One region of the Bacillus sp. ISL-35 genome, then DNA from elsewhere that is predicted to be linked to it. Evidence: a T-box and tRNA genes for the amino acid it is inferred to sense, from the RefSeq annotation. Region 1 holds a T-box; the other holds one or more tRNA genes.
The links. The T-box of region 1 lies ahead of leuS (leucine--tRNA ligase). A T-box ahead of a tRNA ligase gene usually reads a tRNA of that ligase, here a tRNA-Leu.

Region 1 (9,029 bases):
TATGCAGAACCCTGATCGGCTTGCCCTTTCGATCGATCCGTCCGCCGATGTTCATCAGGCATCCAGCGTCAGCCCCAATCAAATATTCCGCTTCTGTTTCCTCGATATGCATGACTTTTTCATCGACCATCTGCTCAGAGATCTGGGCCATTTTCACTGAAAAAGTACCGCCGAAACCGCAGCACTGCTCCTTGCCCGGGAGCTCGGTGAATTCGAGCCCTTTTACATTTTTTAAAAGAATCATAGGTTCTTGTTTAATGCCCAGCAGCCTTGTCATATGACAGGAGGTGTGATAGGTTGCCTTTCCTTCAAACCGGGCTCCGACATCTTCGACTTTTAAAACATCAACAATGAACTGCGTCAGCTCATACGATTTTTCCGCAAGATTTCTCGCCTTCGGTTCCCAAACTGGGTCCCCCTTAAAAATATGAGGATATTCATGGAACATCGCAATGCATGAGCCAGAAGGGGAGACAACATACTCGGCATCTGCGAATGTATCAATCATCGACTTCATCGCCGCTTTTGCTTCTTTCACATAGCCACTGTTATACGCAGGCTGCCCACAGCAAACCTGCGCTTCAGGAAAGTCAATTTCACAGCCAAGCCGCTCCAGCAGCTCCACCGTCGCTTTTCCCACATTGCCCTGGAACAGATCAACCAAACAAGTCGCAAAAAGAGTCACCTTCATTTGGTCCGCCTCATTTCATCTATCTTTTTACTTTAATAGTACTATATTAAAATGGTCAGTTGAAAAAATCTTTTGGCGGGGAATAGGTTCTGTTTTTGGTGGTACCGGCAGTATGAAGATTCATTGAATGGAGGATTCGAGTGACTGTATCTTCTGAATCAATATGGAGGAATTTCCTCAATTGTATATTGGTTAAAAACCGGACCATATAAAAGAAAATAATCTCTCACAGCAGCCTTGTGTGCTTCCTTTGATGTCTTCCCGCAATTTTTACAAAACCATGCTCCATGGGTGCGGTCCATCCTGAAAGTGTTGCAATGGGGGCACATGAAACCGGTAATAAGATCCGGAGGGATATCCAGTGATTTCGGATCGGGTATGAAAGGTTCATGTTGTTTGAGCAGCAGCCTGGTAACTTTTTTTATATCCTTGTTTGTCAGTTGTTCTTTATCATGCTTTGATTTTAAAGTGGAAATCTTGAAAGGAATTCTTGCTGTCCGACATAGTCTATAGGCTACTTCTTTGTGGTGGTATGGATTTTTGATAATGGTCTGAGGATTGCTGATTGTAACAAACATCTCTATCGGAGGCAGAGGAAGTTGGTGTTTAAGAAGCCACTTGGCGAGGTGGGAACTTTGGATTTCAGCTTGTTAAATTGGATTGCTATATGCCTTTTCTGCGCCATCTGAATTCTGGAGCAATTGATCCAATTCAGGGTCGAGTTCAATCGTGCCTGCAAAATTCTTCGATTCGATAACTGCTATAAACCAGGCGCTGATGATCAAAGTATCAATTTGGAAATGACCGTTATGGTGGGGAAGCCTGAGGTATTGAAAAATTGTTAAGTCGTCGTCGGGAAACAGGGAAAGATAGTAGTCTACTTCTTTTTCCCCCTTGTATCCTGCTTTCCATCGGTTTAGTTTGGAGAGGAATTCAGGTTTTCGAGGGTGGTGATCAGGCAAACGGCGGATAATGGCTTCATAAATGAGGATTTCCATGGGGATTGTACGATATTTTGCGATCACTTGCATCACTCCATATTAAGTTTTACCAAGTACATTCGTTATCGCCGCTAAAAATCCTTTAATTTCATTTGTTTTTTGAAAAAAGTCTTGGAATCCCGCGATATGAGAGGTTAATTCCGCGAAAATTCACCGTAATTCCGCGAAAGTACAAGTTGATTCCGCGAAAATCAATCGCGATTCCGCGAACTGGAAATTCTCCACGATTTTTTCCAAAAATGTGTCCGAAAACAAGGTGGAAATCCTACACAAAACACCGCGCCCACTCATAAACTACTCTCCATAATCATTTATTTCCATCCCCGCTTGCATCTGCAGGGGAATTTTATTACAATTACTCTATATTCATAACGAAAGACTTCGATAAGGAGCAGTAGTGGTGTAAAGCCTGTTGTAGAGAGCTGGCGGTTGGTGCAAGCCAGACGGGATCCATCATGAACTCGCCTTTGAGTCGCAGACGTGAACAAACAAGTAGCGTTTGCCGTTTTCCGCGTTAAGGATGAATGAAGCGAGTGTTACACACTAATTTGGGTGGTACCGCGGGAGATCATACATAACCTCTCGTCCCTTTTTACAGGGGCGGGAGTTTTTTATTTGCAAAAATTCATCCGCTAAAAATAAAAAATAAATCGAAATCAAACAGGAGGACATTGCGATGAGTTTCAACCATCAGGAAATCGAGAGTAAATGGCAAGCTTATTGGGAACAGAATAAAACCTTCAAAACAACTGAAGATAAAGGGAAAGAGAAGTTTTACGCACTTGATATGTTCCCGTATCCCTCTGGTGCCGGCCTTCACGTTGGACACCCGGAAGGTTATACGGCAACTGACATCCTTTCCCGCATGAAAAGGATGCAGGGATTCAACGTCCTACATCCAATGGGCTGGGATGCATTCGGACTTCCAGCAGAGCAGTACGCGCTGGATACCGGGAATGACCCGGCAGAATTCACCGAGAAGAACATTAATACGTTCCGCCGCCAAATCAAGGCATTAGGTTTTTCATACGATTGGGACCGTGAAGTCAACACGACTGATCCTGAATACTACAAGTGGACTCAGTGGATTTTCCTTAAGCTTTATGAAAAAGGGCTTGCGTACATTGACGAAGTCGCTGTTAACTGGTGCCCGGCACTAGGGACAGTTTTAGCGAATGAAGAAGTGATCGACGGTAAAAGTGAGCGCGGAGGACATCCGGTGGAACGCCGTCCGATGAGACAGTGGATGTTGAGGATCACTGCCTATGCGGACCGCCTTCTTGAAGACCTTGACTTGCTTGATTGGCCGGAGAGTCTGAAGGATATGCAGCGCAACTGGATTGGCCGTTCGGAAGGTGCGGAAATCACTTTTAACATCGAAGGACATGAAGGTACATTCACGGTTTTCACAACACGTCCGGATACACTGTTCGGCGCAACATATGCAGTGCTTGCACCTGAGCATCAATTAGTTGATAAAATCACTACATCAGAACAAAAAGCAGCAGTCGAAAAATATATCGATGAAATCAAGAGCAAGAGCGATCTTGAGCGTACAGATCTTGCCAAGGACAAAACTGGCGTCTTTACTGGGGCCTATGCAATCAATCCAGTTAATGGAGAAAAAATGCCAATCTGGATCGCGGACTATGTTCTTGCTTCTTATGGAACTGGCGCCATCATGGCAGTACCGGGACATGACGAGCGTGACTACGAGTTCGCTAAGAAATTCGATTTGGAGATCAAGGAAGTCGTTGCCGGCGGAGACATTGAAAAAGAAGCATACATTGGCGACGGCGAGCACATCAACTCTGAATTCCTTAACGGAATGGGCAAGGAAGAGGCAATCAGTAAGATGATTGCATGGCTTGAGGAAAAAGGTATCGGTACGAAGAAGGTTACTTACCGTCTTCGTGACTGGCTATTCAGCCGCCAGCGTTACTGGGGCGAGCCGATTCCGATCATTCACTGGGAAGATGGCACAATGACAGCAGTTCCGGAGGACCAGCTTCCGCTTGTTCTTCCTAAAACGACGGATATCAAGCCTTCTGGTACAGGCGAGTCTCCACTTGCCAATATTCATGACTGGGTGAATGTAGTGGATCCTGAAACAGGCAAAAAAGGCCGCAGGGAAACGAACACAATGCCGCAATGGGGTGGCAGCTGCTGGTACTATTTGCGCTATATTGATCCGAAGAATGACCAGGCACTTGCCGATGAAGAAAAATTAAAGCAGTGGCTGCCTGTTGATATTTATATCGGAGGCGCGGAGCACGCTGTACTTCACTTGCTTTACGCTCGTTTCTGGCATAAGGTCCTTTACGATGTAGGTGTTGTCCATACGAAAGAGCCATTCCAGAAGCTTTTCAACCAGGGGATGATCCTTGGTGAAAATAATGAAAAAATGAGTAAATCAAAAGGCAATGTCGTCAACCCGGATGAAATCGTCGGAAGCCATGGTGCGGATACACTTCGCCTTTACGAAATGTTCATGGGACCGCTTGAAGCTTCGATTGCATGGTCTACAAATGGACTTGACGGATCACGCCGATTCCTTGACCGTATCTGGCGCCTGTTCGTCGATGAAAACGGCAGCCTGAGCTCGAAGATCAAAGATGTGGAAAACCAAAACCTTGAAAAAGTCTACCACCAGACGGTTAAAAAGGTAACAGAAGACTATGAAGGACTTCGTTTCAACACAGCGATTTCTCAAATGATGGTCTTCATTAACGAAGCATACAAGGCTGAGGAGCTTCCTAAGGCATACGTCGAAGGTTTCGTGAAAATGCTTGCGCCAATAGCGCCGCATATCACAGAAGAACTTTGGGAAAAGCTTGGAAACAGCGAGTCTATCACTTATGCAGCATGGCCAGCATATGATGAAGCCAAGCTTGTCGATGACGAAGTTGAAATCGTTGTTCAGGTGAACGGCAAGATCAAAGCAAAAATGATGGTACCTGCCGATGCAAACAGAGAAACTCTTGAGCAGATCGCGATGGGCGATAATACCGTTAAGGAACAAATCGACGGCAAAACAGTTCGAAAAGTGATAGCAGTACCAGGAAAGCTTGTCAACATTGTCGCTAACTAATACGTTTTGCAAGGGATCGCTATGGCGGTCCTTTGTTTTTATATAAGAATACCCCATGAGGTTTTTTCTTTGTATTATAAAAGGAGTTTTTATATAATAAATAGGGGAAAATACAATATGGTGTATTGATCCTTGAATAAGGATAAATTTTATTGAAAATTGGAGGAAATGACTTATGAATAAAATTGAAACAATCTCAACTGAAGAGCTTCAAAAGAAACTGGAAGCAGGCGAAAAGCCTGAAATGGTGGACGTACGTGAACATGACGAAGTTGAATCCGGCATGATCCCTGGAGCCAAGCACATCCCAATGGGCGAAATTCCTGAAAGAATGAACGAATTCGACAAGGACAAAGAATATATCTTCATCTGCCGTTCAAGCGCACGCAGCGGCAATGTCTGCCACTACATGAACGAGCAAGGCTACAAAGTCCGTAACATGGTTGGCGGCATGATGAGCTGGGGCGGAGAAACAAAACGCCCATAATTATAAGATTCTGAAAATCTGGCCAGAATGGATGGTAAAAAGGAAGGAAGATTCCCTTGATCCAGGTCAGAGTGTTTGATCATGAGCATGAAAAAGATCTCGAACAGGATATGAACGTGTTTCTTGAAAAGCTAGATGAAAAAAAACTTCTCGACATTAAATACAATGTCGCGGTCATACCTGAAGAAGAGGATGAAGAGCAGATATACTGTTTTTCAGCCATGATTGTGTACAGAGCCTGAGTCTTGAATCAGGCTCTGTTTTTATGTGAAAAAAGATTCGTGGCAAGGCACGAAGGGAGAAAGCGTCCGTCATCAAGGCCATGACGGACAAAAACGGATGGAAACCGACCAAAAGTGTCCATCATCAAACCATGAAGAACAAAAAATAGCAAAAAATCAAAAAAAGTGTCCATCACGTCAATCTGTGATGAACACTAAATACATATCTCTATTTCTCAAGCGCATACCCGGCTGCATTGGTTCCGGCGAGCCTTCCGGTAACAAGCGCAGATGTGATGTTGTAGCCTCCAGTATATCCGTGGATATCGAGGATCTCACCGCAGAAATATAGTCCTTCTGTTTTCTTGGATGCCATTGTTTGCGGCTCGACTTCTTTGACGGAGACGCCGCCGCCGGTGACGAAGGCTTTATCAAGCGGCAGGGTTCCGTTGACCTTGAACTCGAATTGCTTGACTGATTTGGCAAAGTTCCTGATTTTTTCATGGCCAAGCTGTCCGCCCTGCATTGCTGGGTCAATTTCATTCCGCTCAAGCAGGAACAATAAATAGCGTTCAGGCAAAAGGCCTTTAAGCAGGTTTTTCAGTGCTTTCTTTGGCTCGGCATTTATCAGCTTATTGATTTCCTGGAACAATTCTTCTTCCTTCATGTCAGGCAGGGCGTCCAGGGACATAACGACTTCTTTCAGATTCCACTTTTGCATCGCTTTGACGACGAACTGGCTGCAGCGCAGGACGGCTGGGCCGCTAATTCCAAAATGCGTGAAAATCATGTCCATCTTGTGTGTGATCAGCGCTTTTCCTTTTGGGTTCAGGACACTTAGCGCAATCCCTCTCAAGGAAAGTCCCTGCAGAACCTTTTCTTTTATAAAAGGCTCTGAAGAAGTCACGGGCACTTCGGTTGGAAAAAGGGTGGTGATGGTGTGGCCTGCTTTTTCTGCCCAGGCGTATCCATCGCCAGTCGAACCGGTATGGGGCACGGATTTTCCGCCGACGGCGATGATTACGCTGTCTGCTAAAATACTTTCTCCATTTTTCAATTCAACAGCTTCAACTTTTCCGTCCCTATAATGAACATCGGCTACAGGAGTATTCGTCTTAATTTCTACTTTTAACTCTCTAAGCTTTGTTAAAAGAGCATCGACAACCGATTGGGCTTTATCTGAGACTGGGAACATCCGGCCGTGGTCCTCTTCTTTCAGCTTGATCCCGAGTCCTTCAAAAAATGAAATGATATCTTCATTGCTAAAAATCGAAAGGGCACTGTAAAGGAACCGGCCATTTCCGGGTATATGTTTAATGATTTCATCGACAGGAAGGCGATTTGTCACATTGCAGCGTCCACCGCCGGAGATGGCCAGCTTGCGGCCAAGCTTGTCCCCTTTATCGATCAGCAGCACCTTTGCACCTTTCTCGCCAGCAGCAATCGCAGCCATCAAACCAGAAGGCCCGCCGCCAAGGACGATTACATCGTATTTCATTGCTTCACCAACTTTTCGTTTCACTTTTATAAATGCAGTTTCGCACTTTTCTTATTATAATCCATCTCTACTTTAAAAACATTGCCAAGACTGAGAAATTCAAACCTCTTCAGCCTGAAAACTGGCAGTGAAGCTGAAGAAAGAGTAAACTAGGGAATGCAGGAAATTTCTCCATCCATTGATAAATATCATAGTGCCGGATTGTGTTTATGGTAAAATACAAGTTTGTAAACTGATTTTATTTTATAGATTGAAAAGTAGGGATTATATGTCATCTAAGCTATTACGAGGGACGTTCATACTGACAATTGGCACGATTTTATCCAAAGTGCTGGGATTGTTTTATGTTATTCCCTTTTTTGCCATCGTAGGAGATTATGGGACCGCTTTATATTCTTTTTCTTATATTCCGTATACCATTTTCATTAGCATCGCCACAGCTGGTGTGCCGCTGGCTGTTTCAAAGTTCATAGCAAAATATAACGCTCTTGAAGAGTATGCAGTGGGCAGGAAGTTGTTTAAATCAGGAGTCGCTGTCATGCTGGCGACAGGCATTTTGTCGTTCCTGATCATGTATATAACGGCTCCTGGACTGGCTGATATTGTCATGAACACTAGTGGGGAAGATCATGCGAAAATAACGGCAGATGATGTGACAACGGTGATCCGTGCAGTCAGTTTCGCACTAATCGTTGTTCCATTCATGAGCTTGATCCGCGGTTTCTTCCAGGGACACCAATCGATGGGGCCTTCGGCAGTATCCCAGGTAATCGAGCAGATCGTCCGGATTATTTTCGTGCTCGCAGGCGCATACTTTGTCCTCAATGTCATGAAAGGCGACATGGTGACAGCTGTAAGTGTCGCCACGTTCGCCGCGTTCATCGGTGCACTGGGCAGTCTGGCGATACTCGGATGGTATTGGGTAAAAAGGAAGCCACATTTGGATAAATTGCTGGAAGAAGACAAAAAGACGATGGATATTTCCTTAAAGGACATTTATAAGGAAATCCTTCTTTATGCAGCGCCATTTGTATTTGTCGGGATTGCCAATCCTCTGTTCCAGTTTGTGGACATGATGACCTTCAACAGAGCAATGATGGCTATTGGCAATAGCCAGAATGAAGCGAATACCGCGTTTTCTGTGCTGAATTTCCAATCCCATAAGCTGGTGATCATTCCTGTTTCGCTGGCTACGGCTTTTTCATTGACTCTTGTGCCAAGCATCACGAAGGCTTTTACAGAAAACGACCGAAAGGGAATGAGGAGGCAGCTTGACCAAACATTCCAGGTCCTGATGTACCTGACAGTGCCGGCTGCAGTTGGAATTGCCCTTCTGTCAGAACCAATGTACACCGTCTTCTATGCACATAATGATCTCGGAACAGAAGTATTGGCCACGTACGCCCCAGTTGCCATCCTGTTCGCTTTATTTTCGGTAACAGCGGCGATCCTGCAGGGAATCAATGAACAGCGTTTTACGATTTTAAGTCTGTTGACTGGTTTGTTGGTAAAATTGAGCCTTAACATTCCGTTAATCAAGCTGTTTGAAACGCAAGGGGCAGTGATATCAACTGCGATAGGATATTTGGTTGCGATCTTCATCAATATGCTGGTGATCAAAAAGTTCGCGAGGTATCCAATGGGATTTGTGACGAGAAGGATTATTCTTATTCTTGTATTCTCTGGTTTGATGGCAGGGGTAACGGCTGCATTCTATGGAATGCTTGTCCAGTTCCTGTCACCGGCTGCCAAGTTCCAGTCAGTTATGATCATAATAATTTCTGCTGTTGTAGGTGCAGGTGTGTATTTTTATCTTGGATTCCGGACCAAACTGGTAGACAGGCTCTTCGGGGATCGGGTCACCAAACTGAAGCGCAAATTAAGGCTGCCGGTTTAATGAAGAATGGCCTTCGGTTATGAAGGCCATTTTTAATGCATTCTAATAGTAAAACTGGTCATTGTCGCGGATGTTCAAACGGCGCTCGATCCTGTCGACCCTGCGTTCTAGGCGGTCCAGCTGGTTGTTCAATCTTTGGATTT
Region 2 (9,029 bases), on a different contig from region 1:
TATTGATTTTCTTCAGTTGCGTCTCATCAGGAGTCTTCGTTGAAGTCGTAATCTTCACAACATCCTTCAGATCAGCAAAAAGCTTTTTCTGGATCGCTTCACGCAGGCGGTCATGCGAATTGTAGTCAAACCTCTTGCCTTTGCGCGCATAAGCAGAAATTCTGATTAAAATCTCTTCGCGGAACGCTTTTTTCGCATTTTCGGAAATGCCAATCTGCTCTTCAATCGAGCGCATCAGCTTTTCATCCGGATTAATTTCCTCTCCAGTCAGCTGATCACGCATCTTCGCCTTATTGCAATATGCCTCAACATTATCAAGGTAATTATCCATAAGGGTTTTAGCTGATTCTTCGTATGAATACACGAATGCCTTTTGGACTTCCTTCTTGGCGATATCATCATACTCTTTACGGGCAAGAGATATATAGTTCAAATAACGCTCTCTTGTTTCTGCAGTGATCGAAGGGTGCTGGTCAAGTCCCTCTTTCAATGACCGTAAAACATCAAGTGCATTGATCGTTTTAACTTCCTTCCTGATTATTGTGGAAGAAATCCGGTTGATGACATAGCGAGGGTCAATCCCGCTCATTCCTTCATCCTGATGCTCTTTCTTCAATTCCTCAACATCGGCCCGGTTATAACCCTCTACACTTTCACCATCGTACAGCCGCATCTTCTTGATCAGGTCAATATCACCTTTTTTCGGATCCTTCAGGCGCGTAAGGATTGTGAACATTGCAGCCACCCTAAGTGTATGCGGTGCGATATGGACATCATTTACATCGCTTTCCCTGATCATCTTGTCATAAATTTTCTCTTCTTCAGACACTTTCAAGTTGTAAGGTATCGGCATCACGATTATACGTGAATGCAGTGCTTCGTTCTTTTTATTTGAAATGAATGAACGGTACTCTGTTTCATTCGTATGGGCAACAATCAGTTCATCCGCACTGATCAAGGCGAATCTTCCCGCTTTAAAATTGCCTTCCTGTGTCAGGCTCAGCAAATGCCAGAGGAATTTCTCGTCACACTTCAGCATTTCCTGGAACTCCATCATCCCCCGGTTCGCTTTATTCAGTTCACCATCAAAGCGATATGCCCTCGGATCGGATTCTGAACCGTACTCGGCAATCGTGGAGAAATCAATGCTTCCGGTTAAATCCGCGATATCCTGCGATTTTGGGTCAGATGGGCTGAATGTGCCAATCCCGGTTCTTTTGTCCTCTGAGAAGAAGACTCTCTCGATAATAACATCTTCTATCCTGCCGCCATATTCCTGTTCAAGCCTCATCATATTAAGCGGCGACAGATTGCCTTCAATCCTGATACCATATTCATCATAAAAATCCTTGCGGAGATGATGCGGAATCATATGCAGCGGATCTTCATGCATAGGGCATCCCTTAATGGCGTATATCGCCCCTCTGTCAGTATGTGAGTATGCTTCTAATCCTCTTTTCAGCATTGTGACCAGGGTGGATTTTCCACCGCTCACCGGTCCCATCAACAGCAGGATCCGTTTCCTGACATCCAGCCTTTTAGCCGCTGGATGGAAATACTCTTCGACAAGCCTCTCCAATGCTTCCTCAAGGCCAAATAATTGGGAACTAAAGAAGGAATACCTTTTTTTGCCTTTGTCGCTTTCAATTCCTGCGTCTTTGATCATATTATATACACGCGAATGTGCCGATTGAGCAACCCATGGCTGTTCCTTCACAATTTCAAGATATTCCCTGAACGTCCCTTCCCACTTCAGCTTCTCTTCATCCTGGCGATACATTTCAATCTTTTTTAAAATATCCATATGGACCTCCCCATGTAGCGTTATCAAGAGACGATTAATAAATTCTATGCAGCAAACAATTTGAACATGCGTATTCGTTGGGCTGTCCTGATTGTCCTTTTTAATTCTCCGTGCAAAAATAGAGGCATCTCCTTCACAGTTCGGAGATAATAGGCTATAATAATTTTTATATGGACAAAATCGAATAAAAGGGAGGCTTACATACATGAAACTAATTCTAATTCTGGGCGTCACAGTTGCATTCTTATCTGCAATCTTCACTTCAGGTTACGATGATAAGCCGGGGATCACCAAAAAATAAAAAGCTGCCGATTGGCAGCTTTTTTATCATTATTTTTGGCTGTTTTCGTAAAGATTGTTGTTAAAATCCTAAAGCCGATTTTAACGTAATATATACCTATTTTAGCGGTCGGTATATAGTTTGAATGCTCTTTTCTCATATAAAGCGTCTACTTTTACGAAGAATTACAGCTAATTCAATCCAATTTTGTTTCAATAGCAACAAAGTTTGAGAAAAGAGCCTTATTTTTTATTTAAATTCTGTTTTTCTACAAACTCCTTCATATACATCCGCGATTTACGACCTAGCATCTTGGCCATTTGGCCGGTCCAGGTGTCCTCACGTTTCCCTCCCGTTCTTTCACGGTAGTATTGCGAGGTCGTTTCATTATAATCCTGCAGCTGCTTCTCAAACAAGCTCTGGTCCTGCTGATACTCATTTTCCATATAGACATGTTCCATTGCCAGACGAGGCTTTAAATCCGTCTCCTGATCAGGATAGCCTACTGCCATGCCAAACAGAGGAATCACATGTTCAGGCGTCTTCAAAACTTCCTTTACCGCTTCCAGGTCATTGCGGATTCCTCCGATATAGCAAATACCAAGACCCATTGATTCAGCAGCAATTGCAGCATTCTGCGCGGCCAGTGCTGCATCAATCAATGCAACCATGAATTTCTCCGTACTCTCAATTGAGTCATTTAAATCGGCATTCTCCATCCCGGCTAAGACCTTATGACGGTAAAGATCCGCACAAAACACGAAAAAATGGCCATTAGCTGCGACATATGCCTGATTCCCGGCAATTTCAGACAGCTTGTCCTTCTTTTCCTGGTCCGTTACGCCAATAATCGAATACGCCTGGATGAAGCTCGAGGTAGAAGCTGCCTGTGCGCTTTTTACAATCGCTTCTATCTGTTCACGGTCCAGCACCTGATTTTTAAAGCTCCTTACCGAGCGATGGTTTAAAATGGTTTCGATTACCTTGTTCATTCTTCTCTCAGCTCCTTCAATATGATGGTAATGCCAAAAAGGAGACCTGAAAAGGCCTCCTAATTTTTGCGCAAATCGCGATAATCCTGCTGCCTTAATGCCTCATAAATCAGGATAGCGGCTGTATTGGACAAGTTTAACGAACGAATATTTTCATTCATAGGCAGCCGAAGGCATCTATCCATATTGTTTTCAATCACTTCTGAAGGAAGTCCGGTTGTCTCCCGGCCGAAAATAAAGAAGTACTCCTGATCGGTTGCACTATAATCGAAAGCAGAATGCGCCTTCTTGCCAAATTTGGTCACATAAAAGAATTCTCCACCCTCGTTCTGCTGATAAAAATCATCCAGCGAATCATAGTAATGGATTTTTACGTGTTCCCAATAATCCAACCCGGCACGCTTCAGCATCTTATCATCCGTTGAAAACCCCAATGGCCTGATCAAGTGAAGCTCGGTGTCGGTACCAGCGCATGTGCGCGCAATATTGCCAGTGTTTGCTGGAATGAGCGGCTGGTATAATACAACATGCAATGCCATGACTTTCACCTCTAATCAAAACTACAGCTATTATACCATTACACTCCCTCACAGCAAAAGAAATGGCCCCGACATTCATTCATCACGGTCATCAGTAATCGTCAGGAACTTATACTTTATGTTCGGGGTATAGGCAGTTGAATCTTCATATGCCCAGTACCTCATCCGACTGTTATACGTATGGGCGTTGACAAGCGGCATTCCGTCCCCATCATGTCCGGTTACAATGGTCGTATGGTCAAACCGTCCATCCCCCTGGAAATCGTAACAGATCACATCGCCGAGCTTCAGCTTTTCTGCACTGCCCACCTCTCTTCCCCTTAACCCAAACTTTGAACCAGGAATATGCCAGCGCAACGCATTTGCGACCGACCAGCTGAAGCTCCAATTATTACTTTGCATCCACCAGCCATTGCTTCGGTTTGGATAGCCGCGCATCGGTGCCCCGCCAACATGCAGACATTGCGATATATAATTGGTACAATCCACTTCAAACTTCTTATATGCGGGATTATAGTCATTCCACCAGCGTTCAGCATACTGGACCGCCTTTAACCTGTCATATCGGAAGCCTTTCCTCTCCTGTCCGTCCGTCTCATGCGAAAAGGCAGGCAGCTCTTCCTCAATTTTCTCCGCAGGTTCAATTTCATTCAACTTCTCGTCCTTTACCAGGATACCTTTATAAAATTCTGCTCGCCTCTTTTCCACTTCCTCTTCCATGTAAAATAAACCTCTTTGCTTGATCAAATACTGAAAGTGAACATCATATAGAACAGAGGCATTCTCCTTATCTTCAAATTTTTGCTTGATCCTGCCATCTGCCTTTGCTTTTACAATTTCAGCAGACCTGTTTGCAAAGCTCTGCTTTTTTAACTCAATGCCCGGACACTCATGCAATTGATTGCGAGGCATGGATACACATTGAAGGACTCGCTGTTCCAGCAGCTCCTGCAGTTGTTCACGCATACTCATCTCTCCCTTCACCTATCATGTTTATGAAGGTAAAAGGGATTTCAGGCATTAAAAAAGAATGGATTCATTAAAATCCATTCGGTCCTAAATTGGCATATCGGTCTGTTCCTTTTCATTAAAAAAATCCAGGCCTTTACTGATTTCCTGTAATACCTCTTCATCCTTCTCGACAATTGAAGCATGCTCCAATGCGTCCAAGGCGGCACGTCCGCCAATTTTGCCAAGCGCCCACGCTGCCGTTCCTCTCAGAACAGGTCTTGGATCATCCTTCATGACCATTATCAACTCAGGCACTGCTGTATCATCCTTATAATGAGCAAGGGCAATGATCGCATTACGCTGGATAGGCTTCTTACCACGCCACGATCCGGATACATGTCCGAACTTTTCTTTGAACTCACGGTTGCTCATGGTCAATAAAGGTTTCAGCAGCGGTTTCGCAATCTCAGGATCTGGTTCCATCTCTATATGGAAATGAAAATCCTTGCCTTTATTTTCAGGGCACACAGTCTGGCAAGTATCACATCCATATAAACGGTTTCCGAGCTTCTCCCTGAATTCATCTGCTAAAAAACCCTTAGTTTGAGTCACGAACGCAATACATTTTTGCGCATCCAGCTGGCCGCCCTGTACCAGCGCACCTGTAGGACAGACATCCACACACTTGTTGCAGCTGCCACAGCGGTCCTCCATGGGATGGTCCGGCTCAAATGGGATATTCGTGATCATTTCGCCCAGATAGACGTATGAGCCAAACTCAGGTGTGATAATCGAACAGTTTTTCCCGCTCCAGCCGATTCCCGCACGTTCAGCAACTGCCCTGTCAACCAGTTCACCCGTATCGACCATTGATTTGAAGCGGGCTCCGGGAACTTTCAAAGCAATGAATTCCTCTAGTTTTCTCAGCCTGTCCCTCAGGACCGCATGGTAATCAGTTCCCCATGAAGCACGACAGAAGATTCCACGCCTTTCTCCCTTCTTGCTGATCACTTTCGTCTTCATTTTTGAAGGATAAGCGAGAGCAATCGAAATGATTGATTTAGGAGTGTCAAAAATCAGTGCAGGCTCCGTTCTCTTTTCAATGTCCTTTTCTTCAAACCCGGATTGATAGTGAAGTTCCTGCTGCCTGTATAACCGGACCTTCATCTCTTCAAAGGTTGATGGTGCTGCAAAACCAATTTTATCGATGCCGATCGTTTTGCTGTATGCTATGATCTCCTTTTTCAAACTTGCCGTATCCATTATAGAATCCTCCTTTCCATTTTAATATCTATATTTAAATTCGATAAATTTAAAAGCAAATCTCTTTTATGATAAACTATTTTAAAGCAGATTTGGAGGTGGAATCAATGGAAATTCAAGTTTCCAGGGCGATATGCGATCTCATTCCCGGATTTACAATCGGAATGATCGAGTATAAGGATATACAAGTAGGAGAATCTCCTCAAATGTTGAAAGGCAGACTGCAGCTCTTCCAGGAATCCATATACTTTGACCTTTTGGAAAAAAACGTAACAGAGCTTGATGGAATCAAAGAGTGGCGAGGAATATTCAAAACAACGGGAAAGGATCCAAACCGATATAGACACTCTGCCGAAGCCCTCTACCGAAGGATCTCAAAGCAGAATTATCTTCAATCGTTACATAGTGCAATAGATCTGAATAATTTCTTCTCACTCGAATATCAAATTCCAATTGGAGTTTACGATAGTAATAAACTGAAGGGGAATGTCACGATTAAAATTGGCGAAGAAAATGAAGAGTACGCTGGCCTGAACGGGAGAACCAATAACCTGGCTAACCTGATCCTTTCTGCGGACGATAGAGGGCCGTTCGGGAGCCCTTTCGTCGATTCTGAAAGAACGGCAGTGACAGAAGAAACAAGAAACGCGTTGCAGATTGTCTATTTAAGGCCTTCTTCCCCTTTAACAGACATGGAGAAGATGACTGAATCACTTATGAACATGTTCACCCAGATTCATGGAGGAACGGGTACATATAGACTTGTGGGATGCTGATGCATCCCTTTTTTATTCCCATGACAGTCTATCCCTTTGGAATAAGAAAGATCCGCCCCCATCAATATTGCCGGATAAAATAAAAACGCAGCACGTCGTTTTCAAGAAACGATATACTGCGTTAGTCACGTATGTATGGAGCGGGTGAAGGGAATCGAACCCTCATCATCAGCTTGGAAGGCTGAGGTTTTACCACTAAACTACACCCGCATACATATCTTATGAAAATAAAGAAAACAGGAAATCCTGTTTTAAAAAAAGATGGTACCGGTGGTCGGGGTCGAACCGACACTCCAGAAGGAACACGATTTTGAGTCGTGCGCGTCTGCCAATTCCGCCACACCGGCATATGAAGATTTCAAGTACTGCTATTGCCACTAAATAATTAGTGGAGGCGGCAACCGGATTTGAACCGGTGAATAAAGGTTTTGCAGACCTTTGCCTTACCACTTGGCTATGCCGCCATATTATATTGGAGCGGAAGACGGGATTCGAACCCGCGACCCCAACCTTGGCAAGGTTGTATTCTACCACTGAACTACTTCCGCAAAAAATGGCTGGGCTAGCTGGATTCGAACCAACGCATGTCGCAGTCAAAGTGCGATGCCTTACCGCTTGGCTATAGCCCAATATATTATATTCAATACTGATTGAATATGTGATTTGAAATGGGGCGACTGATGGGAATCGAACCCACGAATGTCGGAACCACAATCCGATGCGTTAACCACTTCGCCACAATCGCCATAATAAAATTGGCAGGGGTAGTAGGAATCGAACCCACACCAAAGGTTTTGGAGACCTTCGTTCTACCTTTAAACTATACCCCTATGATAAATGGTGGAGGGGGACGGATTCGAACCGCCGAACCCTGAGGGAGCGGATTTACAGTCCGCCGCGTTTAGCCACTTCGCTACCCCTCCATTATAACATCATTTCCGATGTTGAAAAACCCATTTACTCAATTTCCTGATTAACCAGGATCATTTTAAATGGTGGCTCAGGACGGAATCGAACCGCCGACACAAGGATTTTCAGTCCTTTGCTCTACCGACTGAGCTACTGAGCCACTATGATATTGTTGTCTAAATTCTGTTAGGCTTTTGTCCTTTGCTCGAATGACCTTCGGTCTTTCTCGCAAGTTGCCGCAGAAGCTTCTTCGATGATGTGAGCAACTTGCTCTACCGACTGAGCTACTATGATATTGTTGCCTGAAGCTTATAAAAATGGCGGTCCCGACCGGGATCGAACCGGCGATCTCCTGCGTGACAGGCAGGCATGTTAACCGCTACACCACGGGACCAGATTGCGGGGGCAGGATTTGAACCTGCGACCTTCGGGTTATGAGCCCGACGAGCTACCGGACTGCTCCACCCCGCGACGGTAATAAAAATATCATTCAATTTATGCTCTTAGAGAGCATTGACTGTCCCGATCTCAGGAAGCTTACTCAAGTAGCAGCTCGATCGGTACAACTCGCAGTTCATACAGTGAAGTAACGCTCGTTGCTCCACCCCGCGACGATAAAAGTATTATCATTAGTATTTATGGTGGAGGATGACGGGATCGAACCGCCGACCCTCTGCTTGTAAGGCAGATGCTCTCCCAGCTGAGCTAATCCTCCATTAATAAGTTATTAATTAAAATGAATGGTGACCCCTACGGGATTCGAACCCGTGTTACCGCCGTGAAAGGGCGGTGTCTTAACCGCTTGACCAAGGGGCCGTTTATTTAAGTTTCTATGGCGGAGAGCAAGGGATTCGAACCCTTGAGACAGCGTTGACCGTCTACACGATTTCCAATCGTGCTCCTTCGACCTCTCGGACAGCTCTCCAAATTGGCTCCGCAGGTAGGATTCGAACCTACGACCGCTCGGTTAACAGCCGAGTGCTCTACCACTGAGCTACTGCGGAATAGTAATGATTTCTCCGACCTGGATACACGATCCGTATCTTTGAAACAAGATGTAAAATGCATCTTGCCCGGCGGCGTCCTACTCTCACAGGGGGAAACCCCCAACTACCATCGGCGCTGAGAAGCTTAACTTCCGTGTTCGGTATGGGAACGGGTGTGACCTTCTCGCCATCGCCACCAGACTATTTTTCAAAGACAATATCTATTATACTGTCTTTAGTGCATTTTGCAAGAGAAATTTTAAAGATATTTCACTTCGTAAAAATCTTTATTCCCTCAAAACTAGATAATGTGTAAGAAGAATACAAGAGAATCGAATGATCATTTGGTTAAGTCCTCGAACGATTAGTATCAGTCAGCTCCACACGTCACCGCGCTTCCACCTCTGACCTATCAACCTGATCATCTTTCAGGGTTCTTACTAGCTTGCGCTATGGGAAATCTCATCTTGAGGGGGGCTTCATGCTTAGATGCTTTCAGCACTTATCCCGTCCGCACATAGCTACCCAG

Region 2: it has a tRNA-Leu gene. The T-box ahead of leuS (leucine--tRNA ligase) is inferred to sense a tRNA for this amino acid. The anticodon was not compared.

The regions. Positions count from the first base shown of each region.
Region 1 covers NZ_JAGGQK010000013.1:28,151-37,179, reverse strand. The annotation lists gene J7E38_RS17240 ((Fe-S)-binding protein) at 1-691, opposite strand, end outside; gene J7E38_RS17235 (nuclease-related domain-containing protein) at 1,342-1,716, opposite strand; T-box leader at 2,065-2,285, shown strand; gene leuS (leucine--tRNA ligase) at 2,369-4,783, shown strand; gene J7E38_RS17225 (rhodanese-like domain-containing protein) at 4,959-5,270, shown strand; gene J7E38_RS17220 (sporulation protein Cse60) at 5,327-5,512, shown strand; gene J7E38_RS17215 (BaiN/RdsA family NAD(P)/FAD-dependent oxidoreductase) at 5,721-6,989, opposite strand; gene J7E38_RS17210 (putative polysaccharide biosynthesis protein) at 7,258-8,886, shown strand; gene J7E38_RS17205 (hypothetical protein) at 8,929-9,029, opposite strand, start outside.
Region 2 covers NZ_JAGGQK010000018.1:28,753-37,781, forward strand. The annotation lists gene J7E38_RS19870 (PrkA family serine protein kinase) at 1-1,804, opposite strand, end outside; gene nfsA (oxygen-insensitive NADPH nitroreductase) at 2,327-3,076, opposite strand; gene trmL (tRNA (uridine(34)/cytosine(34)/5-carboxymethylaminomethyluridine(34)-2'-O)-methyltransferase TrmL) at 3,136-3,615, opposite strand; gene J7E38_RS19885 (amidase domain-containing protein) at 3,691-4,581, opposite strand; gene queG (tRNA epoxyqueuosine(34) reductase QueG) at 4,672-5,829, opposite strand; gene J7E38_RS19895 (B3/B4 domain-containing protein) at 5,937-6,605, shown strand; tRNA gene J7E38_RS19900 (tRNA-Gly) at 6,742-6,815, opposite strand; tRNA gene J7E38_RS19905 (tRNA-Leu) at 6,868-6,952, opposite strand; tRNA gene J7E38_RS19910 (tRNA-Cys) at 6,995-7,069, opposite strand; tRNA gene J7E38_RS19915 (tRNA-Gly) at 7,079-7,153, opposite strand; tRNA gene J7E38_RS19920 (tRNA-Gln) at 7,160-7,234, opposite strand; tRNA gene J7E38_RS19925 (tRNA-His) at 7,275-7,350, opposite strand; tRNA gene J7E38_RS19930 (tRNA-Trp) at 7,362-7,435, opposite strand; tRNA gene J7E38_RS19935 (tRNA-Tyr) at 7,444-7,528, opposite strand; tRNA gene J7E38_RS19940 (tRNA-Phe) at 7,599-7,674, opposite strand; tRNA gene J7E38_RS19945 (tRNA-Asp) at 7,833-7,908, opposite strand; tRNA gene J7E38_RS19950 (tRNA-Met) at 7,912-7,985, opposite strand; tRNA gene J7E38_RS19955 (tRNA-Val) at 8,154-8,229, opposite strand; tRNA gene J7E38_RS19960 (tRNA-Glu) at 8,256-8,330, opposite strand; tRNA gene J7E38_RS19965 (tRNA-Ser) at 8,348-8,439, opposite strand; tRNA gene J7E38_RS19970 (tRNA-Asn) at 8,444-8,518, opposite strand; rRNA gene rrf (5S ribosomal RNA) at 8,586-8,701, opposite strand; partial or broken rRNA gene J7E38_RS19980 (23S ribosomal RNA) at 8,845-9,029, opposite strand, start outside.